DNA from 4 places in the Arthrobacter sp. MDT2-34-1 genome. Region 2 is predicted to be linked to each of the others. Evidence: riboswitches for the same ligand, from Rfam matches in the RefSeq annotation. Region 2 holds a riboswitch; each other region holds the start of a gene.
What was found. A riboswitch is a leader RNA that binds a small molecule or an ion and turns the genes downstream of it on or off. The one in region 2 is predicted to bind S-adenosylmethionine.
Positions count from the first base shown of each region.

Region 1 (4,196 bases), on a different contig from region 2:
CCAAGAACGACGTCGCCAATTACCTTCGAATCCTCGCCTCCTACGGCTTCACCGCCGTGGGGGTGGACTATTCGCTGGCCCACGTGCGCCGCTACCCCGCGCCGGTGCGCCAGACGGCCGCCGCGCTGCGCTACCTGGAACACAATGCCGAGCGGCTTCACATCGATACCGAGCGGATCGTGCTGGCCGGGGACTCGGCGGGCGCGCAAATTGCCGCGCAACTGGCGCTCGTCATCGCCGATCCCGACTATGCCAAAAGGCTCGGCATTGCCTCGCCCATGAAGCCGGAGCGGCTGCGCGCGGTGCTGCTGCACTGCGGGGCGTACGACCTCTCGCTCGCCGGGGCGGACCAGGCCGGGAACCAGAATTACCTGCGCACGGTGCTGTGGTCCTACACCGGGGCCAAAGACTATCTGGAGCGTCCGTACGTCGCGCTGGCCTCCGTGGCCAAGCACGTGGGCGCCGATTACCCGCCGGCTTTCGTGTCAGCGGGCAACACGGACCCGTTGCTGCCGCACTCGCTCGGGCTGGTCGAAGCGCTGCGGATCAAGGGCGCGGCCGTGGAGGAGTTCTTCCCCCACACGGAGGCCGGCCTAGGGCACCAGTTCCAGTTCAACCTGGAGTTGGAAGCGGCGTGGCAGGTGCTGGAGCGCAGCGTGGCGTTCCTCCGTCGCCACACCGGCTGATGCCGCCCGAGTTGAATCGGCGCCCCGCTACGAGGAGTGTTCTTCGGTGTCTGCATCACCCGGCCGGCGCCGACGCCTCCCCGGGCACCGCCGTCGTACGCTGGAAACCTGTCCAGCGAAGGGGGAACTTTCAATGAACGACGCCGGCTCGCGCCTCATATTCGGCTGCATGGGGTTGGGTGGTGGCTGGGGGAGCGGGCCGCTGGAAGCGGCCGATGTGGCGGCCGCGCACGCGGCCGTGGCGGCGGCGCTGGAGGCCGGGATCACGACGTTCGACCACGCCGACATCTACGCCCACGGCAAGGCCGAGGCCGCGTTCGGGCGGGTGTTGGCCGGAAGTCCCGAGCTGCGCGACTCGATCCGGCTGCAGGGCAAATGCGGCATCCGGCTGCCGGCCCCCGGCATGGTCGGGCACTACGACTCCTCGCGGAAAGCCATCCTGACCCGCACCGACGAGAGCCTGCGCCGGCTGCACACCGATCACCTGGATACGCTGCTGATCCACCGGCCCGATCCGCTGACGCCGGCCGAAGAGATCGCCGCGGCGTTCAACGAGCTTCGGATGGCCGGGAAGGTCCGCCGCCTTGGTGTCTCGAACATGTCCGGCGAACAGATGCGCTGGCTGCAGTCGGCGCTGGATGAACCGCTGGCGGTGAACCAGCTGGAAATGAGCCTGTACCGACGCGACTGGCTGGAGTCAGGGGTGCTGGTGAACCACCCGGAGGGACCGGGGATCAGCTTCCCGCACGGCACCTTGGAATACTGCGCCGCCCACGGGGTGGAGCTGCAGGCCTGGGGAGCGCTGGCCCAGGGCCGGTACAGCGGGCGTGCGGCAGCGGAGGCCGCGACACCGGATGCTTCCGCGCCCGCGGATGCCTCTCCCCCGGCGGATCAAGCAGCGGCAGCCCTGGTCACGGAACTTGCCCGGGACAAGGGGTGCCCGCCCGAGGCCGTGGTGCTGGGCTGGCTGCTGCGGCATCCGGCAGGCATCCGGCCGGTCGTCGGTACCAGCAGCCCGGACCGGATCCGGGCCTGTGCCGAGGCGGAAGCGGTTGGAGCATCGATGACCCGCGAGGAGTGGTACTCCCTGTGGGTGGCGGCCCGAGGCAGGCCGCTGCCTTAGCTGCCCGCGCCCGGCCCCGCAGCTGCGGGCGGGGCCGGGACCATGCGTCCTAGACGAAGGCCGGCTGTTCCAACCGGCGGAACGCGGAATCGTGGAAGACCAGGGGCTCGTGGGTGCCGTCGTGCGTGGACAGTCCGTGCACCTGCAGCAGCACGACGTGGTGGTCCCCGGCCGGGACTTCCTGGTGCACCGAGCAGTCCAGCCAGAGCGCCGCGTCGTTGAGGAAAAGCGCGCCGTCGTCGGTGCCGTGCAGGCTCAGGCCGGCAAAGCGGTCACCGGTCCTGGACGCGATCTGGCGGCAGACGCCGTCGTGCCCGGTGCCGAGCACCGAGACGCCGATCCGGTTGGCCCGCCGGACCAGCGGCCAGGTCCGTGAGGTGTTTTGCACGGCGAACATCACCAGCGGCGGCTCGAGGGAGACGCCCACGGTGAACGAGGAGGCGACGATGCCCTGCGGCTCGCCGTCGACGGTCGCGCACAGCGCCGCGATGCCCGAGGGGAACCGGCCGAAGGCGGAGCGCAACGTGTGGGGGGTCAGGTCATGGTGTAGCGACATGGCGTCCTTGGGGCTTGGGCGCATCCGCTGCGGCCGAGCTGCTGCGGGTGGATACGCGTACTTGCCTGCCGACATCCCCGGCGGGCCGAATCATCACCTGGAGCACCCCGCTACGGTAGAGGGTTGCCGGCCAACCAGCCAGGGCTGTGAAGTTGGCGCTCTTGATTCGTCTCCACGCTAAGAGCGGGGAAGGGCCTGGGTCAAACGCCGGTAACAGTTCGTCAAATGCAGCGTTTTACTCCCGGGCCACGCGAGGTGGCTGCTGCCCGACGGGCGGCCGTGCGACGGCTGCTGCCCCGAAGGCTACTGTCCGACTGCTGGCGCCACGGCTACTGCGCGGCGGCGCCCGGGCGCACGGTCTGCTGCCGGAACGGATGCGCCGGGTAGACGCCCAGGATGCGGATTTCGGTGGTGAAGAAGTCCAGTTCCTCGAAGGCGTGGACCATGGCCGGATCGTCCGGGTGGCCTTCGACGTCCACCATGAACATGGTGGCGGCAAACTCGCCGCCCACCATGTAGCTCTCCAACCGGGTCATGTTGATGCCGTTGGTGGCGAAACCGCCCAGCGCCTTGTACAGCGCGGACGGCACGTTCCGCACGCGGAACACGAAGCTGGTCACGGCCGGACCGGGAAGTTCCTCGCGGGACGGGACCGGCCGGCGGTCGGCCAGCACCACGAACCGTGTGGTGTTCGTCGGATCGTCTTCGACCTTTTCCGCGAAAACCTCCAGGCCGTAGAGTTCGGCGGCCATCGGCGGCGCCAGGGAGACCTTGGTCGGGTCCTTCCATTCGGCCACCTCCCGGGCCGAACCGGCGGTGTCGCCGGCGATGACCGGAGTGAGCCCGAGCCTGCGGATCAGCTTGCGGCACTGGCCCAAAGCATGGATGTGGCTGTGCACCTCCCGGGCCTGCTCCACGGTGGCCCCGCGTACGCCCAGCAGGCTGAAACGGATGGGCAGGAAGAATTCCTCCACGATCTGCAGGGTGGTCTTCGGCAGCAGGGCGTGGATGTCCGCCACCCGCCCGGCGATCGAGTTGTCGATGGGGATCATGGCCAGTTCCGCCTCGCCGCCGGTGACGGCAGCGAACGCATCCTCGAAGCTGGCACACGGCACCGCTTCCCAACCGGGGCGCACTTCCAGGCAAGCCATGTGGGAGTTCGAGCCGGGTTCACCTTGGTACGCAATCGCTGGAGCCATGGGCGAAATTATCCCACCGGGGCGGGCCGGCGCTTCATTCCGGGCAACCGGGCGGCGTCATATAACCGGGACCGGCCCGCCAACCGCTTAGTACAGATGCGATTCCTGGGTGATGCCGTAGGGCACGTCGTCGCTCAGCTCCACCGTAAACTGCCCGGGGCCGGTGCGAGTGACCAAGATGCCGCAATCGCCGTCGATGGCGGCGAGCTTTTGCAACTCTTCGACCGCAGCATTCAGGAGATCGTGCGCTTCGGAAGCCGTCTGTGCGGTCAACGACTTGGTAGCCAGGGAAGTGGCCATGGTTCTGCCTTTCGTGGCCGGAGGTTTCCGCGCAGGAGAAACGCGGGATGGAAGCTTCCGGCCGGAACGAGCCTGCCATGCGGAACGGTGCATGGAACTTTACATTCTGCCATCCCAGATGACATCAGATGAATTTCGCACCGGCGTGGCGTGCGCCACACCCGGCGTGGCGGCGTGGTGCTGTGGACCGGTGCAGGCGGGACCCCCCCCGCGGATGCAGGGAGCCGTCGGGGGGAGGGTGGGGGCAGCCGGAAGTGAACCCGGTCCTAGAACGGGTTGAGCAGCCGGTGGACGAACTGCCGGGTGCGCTCCTCCCGCGGTTCGCGCAGCAC
Region 1 covers NZ_JBNHGO010000001.1:1,733,310-1,737,505, reverse strand. The annotation lists gene AC5RVV_RS08085 (alpha/beta hydrolase) at 1-686, shown strand, start outside; gene AC5RVV_RS08080 (aldo/keto reductase) at 820-1,809, shown strand; gene AC5RVV_RS08075 (flavin reductase family protein) at 1,859-2,365, opposite strand; SAM riboswitch class IV at 2,418-2,532, opposite strand; gene AC5RVV_RS08070 (prephenate dehydratase) at 2,695-3,564, opposite strand; gene AC5RVV_RS08065 (hypothetical protein) at 3,652-3,864, opposite strand; gene AC5RVV_RS08060 (amino acid ABC transporter ATP-binding protein) at 4,131-4,196, opposite strand, start outside.
Region 1: it holds a riboswitch for S-adenosylmethionine, as region 2 does, so the genes downstream of both, AC5RVV_RS08075 (flavin reductase family protein) here and AC5RVV_RS16565 (bifunctional o-acetylhomoserine/o-acetylserine sulfhydrylase) in region 2, are expected to answer to the same signal.

Region 2 (4,196 bases):
TTGCCGGCCATCGGCATCGGCACGTAGCGGGCACAAAAGAGTTGCCGGCCATCTATTGGAGCCTGGTACACGTGCTCCGGCTGTCTCCAGAGCCGCAGCCGAAACCTTCGCAACGGCTCGCCCCCAAGTCAGGAGTGGTGCCGGGGAGAATTGACCGCTACATGCCCGTCCACGAGTTGTTCCACCTATCCTGGGGAAGGCCCGCCATGGAAAGGGACCGGACGATGCCCAGTGGTGTGTCGGTACCTGTGGGCTGGAGCGCGTCCCACATCCAGCGAACCATGCCCGCCCCCGTCGCCCGAATGCGGTCCTCCCGCCTCTTTTCCGCCTCCACTACGTCGGCGGGACTACGGCTCCGAAGGTACTCGTTTCGGGAGTATTTTCCTGCACCATCGAATTCGCCGGCGAGACGAAATTGTTCCCAGTAGAAGTCGACGATGCCGACACGAACTCCCTGCGAATCGAAGACAGGGTACTGCAGTAACGGCTCCGGGAAGTGGTTCAGGTACATCAGAGCCCGGGAGTACGATTCGCCTGGCGACTGCGAGGCGGGATCGGCGAAGGCGAGAACCCGTTTCACGCGGTTTGACTTTCCCGGTGGCAAAGAACCGGCCAGATCAAGAATCCGGGTGGCCTGCAGGGCGGGAAGGCCGAGGTGGCGGTCCACGCGAAGCGCATGGTCCATTGCGGGAACGGCCTCAGCGAAGGGACTATGCGCCGCCACATCGACAACGGTTTGTGCCCGGGAAGTGATCAGGTAGCCGTTGCGGCTAACGAGGGGTTCCAAAAGTTCCCTGCGATGCCACCGGATTCCGCCACGGGACCGACCATGCGTGCCGTTGTAAGCCAACAAGTCCACGTCTAGAGAGCGGCCAATTACCGGAAGTCCCCACACCGCCGCCGCAGAGCGCTGGACAAGGACTCTGTCGGTGCGTCCGGTGCCGACGGCGGCCTCTATGTGTAGGCGCTGCTGCTCCCACCATGGCAACCGCGAGTATTCCCCGGCGGCCGCATACACGCCGCGCCGCAAGCGGACCAATTGTCCTTCCGCAGCTTGTCGGGCGACATCCCGGCGTCCTGGACCCCACTTCTCCAGGTCCCTCACATAGATCAGTTTCACGTCCATACGGGACAGCCTCGGCGGCCTCATGGCGGTCGGGCACGCGGGGAGGAGCTGTGTGGAAAAACGCTGCCCTGCAGGTCGATCTGGAGGGCTTGTGAACGCAAAAGCTCCGTTTCGGGCGTCTGCTCCTTCTATAACGCGGAGCGGACGCCCGAAACGGAGCGATGCCGGGAGAACTTACAGTTCCACGATCCCGTTGGCGGTTTCGAAGCGGACGGACAGGATGCCCGGCGTACCGTTCGGTGCCGTCCAGGCGACCTTGACGTCGTCCAGCAGGCCGTCGACCGGCGTGCCCAGCCAGTCCGCCACCCGCTCGGAAGAGCCGGCGATGGTCAGGCCGATCAGCTTGACCGTGGCGGGGCGGGCGTTGGACGGGTGCAGCGGTTCGGTGCCGTCATCCCAGCGCAACATGTAGGGCACCTGCGGGTCGGCGATGAGGCCCTTGATCCCGATCTGCTGCCAGCTCAGTTCCTGCCCATCCGGGAACTTGCGGTTGCCGGGAACCGCGTGGCGGCCCAGCCGTTCTTCGAACGGGGTCAGGTCGTCGACCGCCACGCACCAGCCCATCCAACCGCCGCCGGCTTCCGACCGCGCCCGCACTGCCTGGCCAAAGGGGGCCTTGTCGGAAGCGGGGTGGTCGAGCACCTCCACGACCTCCAGGTAGTGGTGGTCGGTGAGGGGGAAGATCATATTGCGGGTGCCGAAGCGGGGATGAACCCCGCCCTTGACGGCGTCGATGCCTAGGGCTTTGGAGATCCGCTCTGAGGTGGCAGCCAGACCGTCGGGTTCAGCGGCATAAGAAACATGGTCGAAGCGCATGGCATTATCTTGGCACTTTGTGAACCCGCTCTCGACTTAGGGTGACCTAAGTCACTCAATTTGCGGCTCGTGGGGAACGCGCCGTTCCGGACAGCAATTCCGCCTCCCCGGCACGCGCCGGCAACAGTGACGAAGCGGACGGTCGGACAGGCGGTCCGGAGACCGGTGCCCAGTCATAAGGTGTCATATTGTTGCGGCCGCCGGCTTGTCTGCGGAGACTGGAGGCAGGTCATGAGTGCCAGCGCAAAACCCCGGTTTGCTGGCCGGCAACCCTCCAACCGCGGTGGGGTGCCCCGGGTGAAGACCAGGCAGCCGCCATAAGGCGGTGCGCAAGCGCGGGTCACACCCGGGACAGACATGCCGGCACGGCCGGATCCCGGATGGCCCCTTCCAGTGAAGGAGTTGCACCATGTCCAACGCCGATTGGTCCTTTGAAACCCGTCAGATCCACGCAGGGCAGGAGCCGGACGCCGCCACGGGCGCCCGCGCACTGCCGATCTACCAGACCACGTCATTCGTGTTCCCCAGCGCGCAGAGCGCGGCCGACCGGTTCGCCCTGTCCGAACTGGCACCCATCTACACCAGGATCGGCAACCCCACCCAGGAAGCGGTCGAGACCCGGATCGCCAACCTGGAGGGCGGCGTCGGCGCCCTGCTGCTTGCTTCGGGCCAGGCCGCGTCGACGTTCTCCATCCTCAACCTGGCCGAGGCCGGCGACCACATCGTGGCCAGCCCCAGCCTGTACGGCGGCACCTACAACCTGCTGCGCACCACGCTGCCCAAGTTCGGCATCGAGGTCACCTTCGTCGAGGATCCGGACAACCTGCAGCAGTGGCGCGATGCCGTCAAGCCGAACACCAAGGCGTTCTTTGGCGAGGTCGTCTCCAACCCGCGCCAGGACGTGCTGGACCTGGAGTCGGTCAGCGCCATCGCCCACGAAAACGGCGTGCCGCTGATCGTTGACAACACCTTGTCCACCCCGTACCTGATCCGCCCGATCGAGTGGGGGGCCGACATCGTGCTCCACTCGGCCACCAAGTACCTCGGCGGCCACGGGACGGCGATCGGCGGCGTGATCGTCGACGCCGGCACGTTCGATTTCGCCGCCGACCCCGAAAGGTTCCCGGGGTTCAACACGCCGGACGACACCTACAACGGGCTGGTCTTCGCCCGCGACCTCGGCGTCAACGGCGCTCTGGGCGCCAACCTGGCCTACATCCTCAAGGCCCGGGTGCAGTTGCTGCGCGACCTGGGGTCCGCCATCTCGCCGTTCAATGCCTTCCTGATTGCCCAAGGGCTGGAGACGCTGAGCCTGCGCGTGGAGCGGCATGTGGCCAACGCTCAGAGGGTGGCCGAATTCCTGGAAGAGCACGACGACGTTGCCTCCGTCGCGTACCTCGGCCTGCCCTCCAGCCCCTGGTATGAGCGCGGCCGCAAGTACGGCCCGAAGGGGACCGGCGCCATCGTCGCGTTCGAAATCAAGGGCGGCATCGAGGCCGGAAAGCGCTTTGTGGACGGCCTTGAACTGCACTCGCACGTGGCCAACCTGGGCGATGTGCGCTCGCTGGTGATCCACCCGGCGTCGACCACCCATGCCCAACTCTCGGCCGCGGAACGGGTCGCAGCCGGGGTGACCGACGGTCTGGTCCGGCTGTCGGTAGGCATCGAGAACGTCAACGACATCATCGCCGACCTGGAGGCCGGTTTCCGCGCCGCCAAGGGTGCGGACGACTAGGCAAGCAGGTAGAGCGCAGCGTGACGATAGTGCAACCGCAGGAACTGGTGGAACAGGCAACCGACGGCATCCTGCGCCGGATGCCGGTTGGTGCGCTGGAGCTGGAAGCCGGCGGCTATCTGCCCGAGGTGGTCCTCGGCTTTGAGACCTGGGGCACCCTGAATGCGGACGCGTCCAATGCCGTCCTGATCCAGCATGCCCTGACCGGCAGCACGCATGTCGCACGCGGCTACTCGGACGAGGACGGCTGGTGGGACGACCTGGTAGGCCCCGGTGCCACGATCGACACGGAGCGCTATTTCGTCGTGGCCGCCAACATGATTGGCGGCTGCTACGGCTCCACCGGTCCCTCGTCGCCGGCTCCGGACGGGACGCCGTGGGGTTCACGCTTCCCGTTCGTCACGATCCGCGATTCGGTCCGCGCCGAGGCGCGGCTGGCCGACGCGCTGGGGATCCGGCGCTGGCACACGGTGCTCGGCGGGTCGATGGGTGGCGCCCGCGCGCTTGAATGGGCGGCTA
Region 2 covers NZ_JBNHGO010000004.1:144,055-148,250, reverse strand. The annotation lists gene AC5RVV_RS16575 (hypothetical protein) at 158-1,126, opposite strand; gene AC5RVV_RS16570 (VOC family protein) at 1,301-1,942, opposite strand; SAM riboswitch class IV at 2,170-2,284, shown strand; gene AC5RVV_RS16565 (bifunctional o-acetylhomoserine/o-acetylserine sulfhydrylase) at 2,352-3,677, shown strand; gene metX (homoserine O-acetyltransferase MetX) at 3,758-4,196, shown strand, end outside.

Region 3 (4,196 bases), on a different contig from region 2:
CGGACTGGATCGATGTCACCGCCAAGCGCCCGGACGGCTCCGATGTCTCGGTGATCATCTCCACCAAGACGCCGGGCGTGGAAACCTTCGACGACTGGGACGGTTTCGGCCAGCGGCTCACCGGCAGCGGCACCACCGTGTTTACCGACGCGGTGGTGGACCCGGCCAACGTGTCCGCCTTCGCCGACCGCTTCCCGTACCAGACGGCGCTCTACCAGCACATCCTGCTGGTGACTCTGGCCGGCATCGCCCAGGGCGTCACCAGCGAAGCCGCAGAGAACGTGCGGGACCGCAAGCGGGTGTTCGGCCACGGAAACGCCCCGCTGGTCCGGCACGACGCGCAGGTCCTCCAAGTGGTCGGCGAAATCAGCGCCACATCCTATGCCGCGAAGGCAACCACCCTCGGCGTTGCCCGCAGCCTGGACCGCGTCTTTGCCTCGCGGCAGTCAGGCGCCGATGCCGAGAAGGCGGCCAACATCGCCGTCGAACTGGAATCGGGCCGGGCGCAGATTGTGCTCAGCGCCTTGGTCCCGGACGCCGCGGGCGCCCTCTTCAACGCGCTCGGCGCCTCCTCCACCAGCACCGGCAAGGCGCTGGACCGGCACTGGCGCAACGCCCGCACAGTCGCCACCCACAACCCGTTCATCTACAAGGCGCGGATCGTCGGTGACTGGGAAGTCAACGGCGCCGAGCCCCCGTACGTCTGGTCGATTGGCGAGGCCAATGCCGACGCCGCGCGTCAGCCACAGAGCGACGGCGCCAGTCAGTCACCCACCGACGTCACGCGTCAGCCACAGAGCGACGGCGCCCGTCCAAACAGCCAAGCCGCCCGCTCCGCGGCCCTCTAGGAAGAAGCCAAACCATGTCTGTATCCGTCAATAACCCAATCCTCGCCGCACGCGCGGCCGCCGCGGCCGCCAATGCCGGTGCACCGCGGCTCTCCGGCCGGCTGGGCGTCGCCAGCATCGTGCTCATCGTGCTGGCGGCCGCGTCGCCGCTGGGAGTCATCGGCGGAACCGTCCCGCTGGCCATCGTCAGCGGCAACGGCGCCGGCCTTCCCTTCATCTACCTGCTGGCCATGGCCATCCTGCTGTTGTTTGCCGTCGGCTTCACCACCATGACACCGCACGTGCCAACGGCCGGCGCGTTCTTCAGCTACGTCGACAAAGGCCTCGGCCGCAGGGCTGGCCTGGGGGCGGCCTTCGTGGCCCTGCTCTCGTACCTCGCGCTGGAAGCCGGCGTCTTCGGCCTGCTGGCGCCGGCCGTCGACGATGTGGTCCGCGCCTACGGCGGGCCGGCACTGCCATGGTGGGCATGGGCCGCTGCCGCCCTGGCCGCCGTCGCCTGGCTGGGCCACCGCAACATCGAGCTCTCCGGCAAGGTGCTGGGGGTACTGCTGGTCGCCGAGGTGCTGATCGTGCTGGTTTTGGACGCTGCCGTAATTTTTGGCGGCGGCGGCCGCGAGGGCCTGTCCACCGGGTTCGTCACCCCGTCCACCGTGCTGTCCGGGGCGCCCGGCATCGCGCTGTTGTTCGCCATCCTGAGTTTCATTGGCTTCGAGGCCACCGCCGTGTTCCGCGACGAGGCACGCGACCCGGACAAGACGATCCCGCGCGCCACCTATGTCGCCCTCATCGTGGTGGGCGGCTTCTACGCGCTCTCCAGCTGGCTGCTGATCAGCGTGTGGGGCGACGAGGGCATCGTCCAAAAGGCCACGGAGGCGCCCGGCACCTTGCTCTCGGAGACTACCGCGCTCTACCTCGGAACCGCGGGCAGCCACGTCATCCAGGTACTGCTGGCCAGCAGCCTGTTCGCCTGCATCCTGTCCCTGCACAACATCAGCTCACGCTATTTCTTCCAGATCGCCGGACAGGGCATTTTCCCCGCCAAGCTGGCCGGCACGCACACCCGGCACCACTCGCCACATCTGGCCTCGGCCGCTTCGACCGGAGTGGTGGCCCTGTTCCTGCTGGCAGCCGTCGTGGCCGGCTGGGACCCGATCGTGCAGTTCTACACCTGGTTTGCCGGTTTCGCCTCCCTGGGCGTGGTGGTGCTGATGACGCTCACCAGCATCGCGGTGCTGGTCTTCTTCCGCCTGCAGGGCGCACCGGCCCGCGACTGGAAGCGCTCCGTCGCACCGGCTCTCGGACTCCTCGGGCTGCTGGCCATCCTGGGCCTGATCCTGCAGAACCTGCCCACCCTGGTCGGCAACAGTGTGCCGCTGGCCATCGCCGTCGTCGTCCTGATCCTTGTCTGCCTGGGGGCCGGAGCGGTGGCGGGATGGAAGCGTCCGCAGGTCAAAGCCGGCTCCGCCCCGGCGTCGTGATTCTTACCCCGCGTGACGGAGGGCGCCCCGGCGTCGTAATTCTTACCCCGCGTGACGCGGAACATTTCCCTCCGGGGCGCCCGCGGGTGTCCAATGGAGGGGTACCCATCCAGAGCGGCCGAGAGACCTGGCTTGTTGACGCCGCAGCAACCCCCTCCCTGAGGAAGGTGCTACCGCCAGGACCGATGGAGAAGCTCGATCTCTCGTTGGTCTTCCGTTGGCAGCCGCATGCCCGACGGAGGGCCGGCGCGGGCTCTTCTCATCAGAAAAGGAGCCTGACATGACCGTAAACAACCCGCAGCCCAACCCCCGGCGCCAGATTCGTTTCAACGCCTTCGACATGAACTGTGTGGGCCATCAGTCGCCCGGACTGTGGCGCCACCCGCAGGACAAGTCCGCCACCTACAACACCATCGGCTACTGGACCCACCTGGCCAAGGTGCTGGAAAAGGGCCTGTTCGACGGCCTGTTCATCGCCGACGTGCTCGGCACCTACGACGTCTTCGGATCCTCCAACGAGACGACGCTGCGCGCCGGCACGCAGGTCCCCGTGAACGATCCGTTCATGCTGGTCTCGGCGATGGCCGCGGTGACCGAGAACCTCGGCTTCGGCGTCACCGCCGGCACAGCCTACGAGCACCCCTACCCGTTCGCCCGCCGCCTGGCCACGCTGGACCACCTGACCAACGGGCGGGTCGGCTGGAACGTGGTCACCGGTTACCTGCCCTCGGCGGCGCGCAACATGGGCCAGGAAGACCAGTTGGAGCACGACGAGCGCTACAACCACGCGGACGAATACCTCGAGGTCATCTACAAGCTGCTCGAGGGCTCGTGGGAGGACGACGCGGTGGTCAAGGACGTGGAGACCGGCGTCTTCACCGACCCGGCGAAGGTCCACGAGATCCGGCACGAGGGCAAGTACTTTAAGGTTCCCGGCATCGCCATCACCGAGCCGAGCCCGCAGCGCACCCCGGTCATCTTCCAGGCCGGGGCTTCCAAGCGCGGCACCGAGTTCGCCGCCGGGAACGCCGAGGCGGTGTTCGTGACCTGCCCGACCAAGGAGATGCTGGCCGCATCGGTGAAGAAGATCCGCGACGCCGTGGAGGCGGCCGGGCGCGACCGCTACGACGTCCGCATCTACGCGATGCAGACCGTGGTGACCGGGCCCGACACCGCCGCCGCGCAGGCCAAATTCGCGGACTACAAGTCCTACGCGGACATCAACGGGGCGCTGGCGCTGATCTCCGGCTGGATGGGCGTGGACCTCTCCACCTACGGCCCGGACGACGTGATCGGCGGGAACGTGAAGTCCAATGCCATCCAGTCCTCGGTGGAGACCTTCCAGAAGGCATCCGGCGACAGCGGCAAGCCGTGGACCATCCGCCAGCTCGCCGAATGGGTCGGCGTCGGCGGTTTCGGCCCGATCACCGTCGGCTCCGGCGCGGAGGTGGCCGCCAAGCTCGTGGAGTGGGTCGACGAGACCGACGTGGACGGGTTCAACCTGGCCTACGCGATCACCCCGGGAACGTTCGAGGACATCGTGGAATTCGTCGTGCCGGAACTGCAGAAGCTGGGAGCCTACCCCACGGAGTACGCGCCGGGGACCCTGCGCAACAAGCTCTTCGGCCGCGGCGACAAGCTGCCGGAGAACCACCGGGCCGCCGGCTTCCGCCTGCAGAACGCGCTGGCCCACCGGGCGTAGGCATCGGCAGAACCATCTAAACAACGACGGCGGTGCGCCTGGCCCACGGGGAGGCGTACCGCCGTCGTTCTCCGGTGCCTACATCTTCGCGTAGCGCGCCCGGGCGCCCATGTAGAGGCCGTAACAGATCAGGCCAACGGCGACGACGGCGAGTGCGGCCGGGCCGAA
Region 3 covers NZ_JBNHGO010000003.1:176,245-180,440, forward strand. The annotation lists gene AC5RVV_RS14210 (acyl-CoA dehydrogenase family protein) at 1-848, shown strand, start outside; gene AC5RVV_RS14215 (APC family permease) at 863-2,326, shown strand; SAM riboswitch class I at 2,429-2,518, shown strand; gene AC5RVV_RS14220 (LLM class flavin-dependent oxidoreductase) at 2,607-4,028, shown strand; gene AC5RVV_RS14225 (DUF1206 domain-containing protein) at 4,107-4,196, opposite strand, start outside.
Region 3: it holds a riboswitch for S-adenosylmethionine, as region 2 does, so the genes downstream of both, AC5RVV_RS14220 (LLM class flavin-dependent oxidoreductase) here and AC5RVV_RS16565 (bifunctional o-acetylhomoserine/o-acetylserine sulfhydrylase) in region 2, are expected to answer to the same signal.

Region 4 (4,196 bases), on a different contig from region 2:
ACCTCCTCGTGCCAGGAGCCCAGTTGCAGCCAGAGCGTCTTGGCGCCGACGGCCAGGGTTTCCTCCAAAACGGTGGGCAGGTCGTCGTGCCTGCGGAAGACATCCACCAGGTCCGGCACCTCGGGCAGGTCCGCCAGCGACTTGTACACCGGCTGACCCAGGATCTCCTTCGCCACCGGGTTCACGAAATACACCTTGTACGGCGAGCTGGACAGCAGGTACGTGGCCACGAAGTAGCTGGCCCGGCTCGGCTTGTCCGAGGCGCCGACAATGGCGATGGATTTGGTGTTGCGCAGGATGTTCAGACGCTCCGCGGCGGACGGGCCGATCCAGGTGCGTTCCGGTGTCGCGGTCACTTGGCGGCTCCTTCTTCGGCTTCGATCAGTTCTTCGACGGACTCGACTACGCGCGTTCCGGGCTCTGTCCGGGGGGAGCGCTCCGCCGGGATCGTGCAGGACTCGCCGGCATAGCTGGGCGAGGCGAACTCGGAGCTGTCGAACGCGGCGTCCTCATGGTCGCGGCTGGGGCCGTGCTCGGCGCCGGCCTGCTGCGAGGCGGCCAGCGCCTGGTCCAAATCCCAGAGAATGTCGTCCACGTCTTCCAGACCCACGGAGATGCGGATCAGGTCCTCGGGCACGCCGGCAGCCACCAGCTGGTCGGCGGTGAGCTGCTGGTGGGTGGTCGATCCCGGGTGCAGCACCAGGGTGCGGGCGTCGCCGATGTTGGCCAGGTGGCTGGCCAGCTGCAGCGATTCGATGAACTTCTGGCCCGCGGTGCGGCCGCCCTTGACGCCGAAGCTGAACACGGAGCCCACGCCCTTGGGCAGGTACTTCCGGCCCCGCTCGTAATGCGGGTGGGCGGGCAGGCCGGCGTAGCTGACCCAAGAGACGCGCTCGTCGGCTTCCAGCCACTCGGCCACGGTGCGGGCGTTGGCCAGGTGCTCGTCCATCCGCTGCGCCAGCGTTTCCACGCCCTGCAGCAGCTGGAACGCGGACTGTGCCGACAGCGACGGGCCGATGTCGCGCAGCTGCTCGGACCGGAGCTTGGTGAGGAAGCCGTACTCGCCGAAGTTGCCCCACCAGGACACGTTGCCGTAGCTGGGCACCGGCTCGGTCATCTGCGGAAACTTGCCGTTGCCCCAGTTGAAACGGCCGGATTCGACGACGACGCCGCCCAGGGTGGTGCCGTGGCCGCCCAGGAACTTGGTGGCGGAGTGGATCACGATGTCCGCGCCGTGCTCGATCGGGCGGATCAGGTAGGGCGTGCTCAGGGTGGCGTCCACGACCAGGGGGAGCCCGGCGTCGTGCGCCACCGCGGCCAAACCGGCGAGGTCCGCGATGTCGCCGGACGGGTTGGCCACGATCTCGGTGTAGACGGCCTTGGTGTTCTCCCCGATGGCCGCGGCGAAGTCGGCCGGGTCGTTGGAGTCGACGAACGTGGTCTCCACGCCGAACCGGCGCAGCGTCACGTCCAGCTGGGTGATGGTGCCGCCGTAGAGCTTGGACGAGGCCACGATGTGGTCGCCCGCCCCGGCCAGGGCCGCGAAGGTGATGAACTCGGCGGCCATGCCCGAGGATGTGGCCACCGCGCCGATGCCGCCCTCGAGCGAGGCGATGCGCTCCTCGAACGCGGCGACCGTGGGGTTGCCGATGCGGGAGTAGATGTTGCCGTACTTCTGCAGCGCGAAGAGGTTCGCGGCGTCGTCGGTGTCTTTGAACACGAACGACGTGCTCTGGTAGATCGGTACGGCCCGGGCACCGTGCTCGGCGTCGGGCGTGCCGCCGGCGTGCAGGGCACGGGTGCGGAAACCGAATGTGCGTTCAGCCATCAGGCGGTTGCTCCTTCAAAACTTGGGTTCCCGGAATGACGGTCCTGGCGGCACCGTGCAGGCACCGTCCGGATCAAAGATTGCTTGCGCTCTCTCCATCGCTTCTGGCGGTAGCACCTTTCCGGTGGCGTCCGGATGGTTGCTGCGGTGTCAAAGAGCCAGATCTCTCAACCGCTCGGGATGGTCTCGTCCATTCTCGCAACCAACGGCCGCGGCACCAAAAAATGTTGAGCCGCGTTGCGTCCGGGCTGTGGGCGCCCGGGCCCTGAGGCGGCACGCCGTGCGGTTGCCCGGGCTTGCGGCGGCCCGGTACGACGGCGGTGCTCGCCTTCGCCGCCCGGCCTCGCGAACGCTTTGGACGTTCGGAATTGCGGACGACGCCTCGCTGTTTGTCCGGCCTGCGAATGCCCGGCACGACGGCGGTGCTCGCCGCGCGTCGGAGCCACGACCTTCGCCGTACCGGCGTGACGAACGTTCCCGGGTCCGGACAGTTCACCGTAGATTGGGTCTATGGCTGAACTTTCGGCGCTGCAGCGCCTCGCGGGAAAACATGGCGTTGGCATTACCTTCCGCGGCTGGGATGGCGACGAGAAAACAGTCAGTGAGGCAACGCTGGTTTCCGTCCTCACCGCGCTGGGCGTCCCCTGTGCCACCGACGACGACGTGACGGCTTCCCTCCGGGCCGCTGAACTGGCACCGGTGCAGCGCACGCTGCCGCCCGCCGTCGTCGTCCGCCAAGGCACTGCCACCGAGGTTCCGGTCAATGCGCGGCGCGGCGTCCGTCCGCGGGTCCGGATCCTGCTGGAGGACGGCTCCCGGCGCGACGTCGAGGTGCTGGCCGGCGGGTCGGAGGATGCGGAAGGTGCCCCGCCTGTTCGTTTCACGGCGGTGGTGCCGGCGGACATCCCGCTGGGCTGGCACACGCTGGAGGTCGTGGAGCGGTCCGAGCCGATGGAGGCCGGGACCGGCGCGGCCCCGGAAATGCCGGAGGTGATGCAGGCCGGGACCGGCGCGGCCCCGGACCGGTCGGAATCGATGGAGCCCGGAACCGGCGCGGCCCCGGAGCCAACCGACAGCGAGGCGCGGTGCGCCCTCGTGGTCACCCCGCGGCGCCTGACCACCGCGGACCGCCTGCCCCGGACGTGGGGGTTGATGGCACAGCTGTACTCCGTGCGCTCGCGGTCCTCGTGGGGCATCGGTGACCTGCATGACTTGGCCAGCCTCGCCGAGACGGCCGCCGCGAAGGGCGCGGGCTTCGTCCTGATCAACCCGCTGCACGCGGCCCAGCCGAAACCGCCGGTGGAGCCCTCGCCCTACCTGCCCTCCACGCGCCGGTTCGTCAATCCGCTGTACCTGCGGGTCGAGGACGTGCCCGAAGCCCGCGGCATCCCGCTGGCCAACAACTTCCACGACGCGAACCTGGACGCCGGCATCCTGGACCGCGACCTGGTTTTTGCGGCCAAGCTGCAGGCGCTGGAAACGGTCTTCGCTGTGCCCCGGTCCGCGGAACGCCAGCAGCGGTTCGAGGCCTTCCGCGCGCAGGAAGGCGAGGGGCTGGAGCGCTTTGCCCTGTGGTGTGCCATGGCCGAAACTGTTCCGGCCGGGGCACCGGAGTGGTCGGATGCCGTGTTCATCGAAGCGCAGCGCAGCGAGCTGAAGGACCGCATCGAGTTCCATCAATGGCTGCAGTGGCTGTGCGACGAGCAGCTCGAGGCGGCGCAGGCCAGCGCCCTCGATGCGGGAATGAACATCGGGATAGTGCACGATCTCGCCGTCGGCGTCCATCCCACCGGCGCCGACGCCTGGACGTTGCAGGATGTGCTGACCCCCGGCATCTCCGTGGGCGCGCCGCCGGACATGTTCAACCAACAGGGCCAGGACTGGTCACAGCCCCCGTGGCATCCGCACCGCCTGGCCGAATCCGGCTATGTTGCCTACCGGGACATGCTGCGGACCGTCCTGCGGCACGCCGGCGGCATCCGGGTGGACCATATCCTCGGGCTGTTCCGGCTGTGGTGGATTCCCGCCGGCAGCCCTCCCGGCGAAGGCGCCTACGTGTACTACGATCACGAGGCCTTGATCGGCATCCTCGCCCTGGAAGCGGAACGGGCCGGCGTCGTCGTCATTGGTGAGGACCTCGGGGTGTTCGAGCCGGGCGTGCAGGACTACCTGGCCGAGCGCGGCATCCTGGGGACCTCCATCCTGTGGTTTGAGTACGAGGACGGCAGCCCCCGCGCACCCGAGCGCTACCGCCGTTCCTGCCTGACCAGCGTCACCACGCACGACCTGCCGCCTACCGCCGGCTACCTGGCGGGCAAGCACGTGGAGTTGCGTGAATCGCTGGGCCTGCTGAACCGGCCCGTGGAGG
Region 4 covers NZ_JBNHGO010000003.1:158,654-162,849, forward strand. The annotation lists gene AC5RVV_RS14140 (CoA-binding protein) at 1-356, opposite strand, end outside; gene AC5RVV_RS14145 (O-acetylhomoserine aminocarboxypropyltransferase/cysteine synthase family protein) at 353-1,828, opposite strand; SAM riboswitch class I at 1,921-2,015, opposite strand; gene malQ (4-alpha-glucanotransferase) at 2,339-4,196, shown strand, end outside.
Region 4: it holds a riboswitch for S-adenosylmethionine, as region 2 does, so the genes downstream of both, AC5RVV_RS14145 (O-acetylhomoserine aminocarboxypropyltransferase/cysteine synthase family protein) here and AC5RVV_RS16565 (bifunctional o-acetylhomoserine/o-acetylserine sulfhydrylase) in region 2, are expected to answer to the same signal.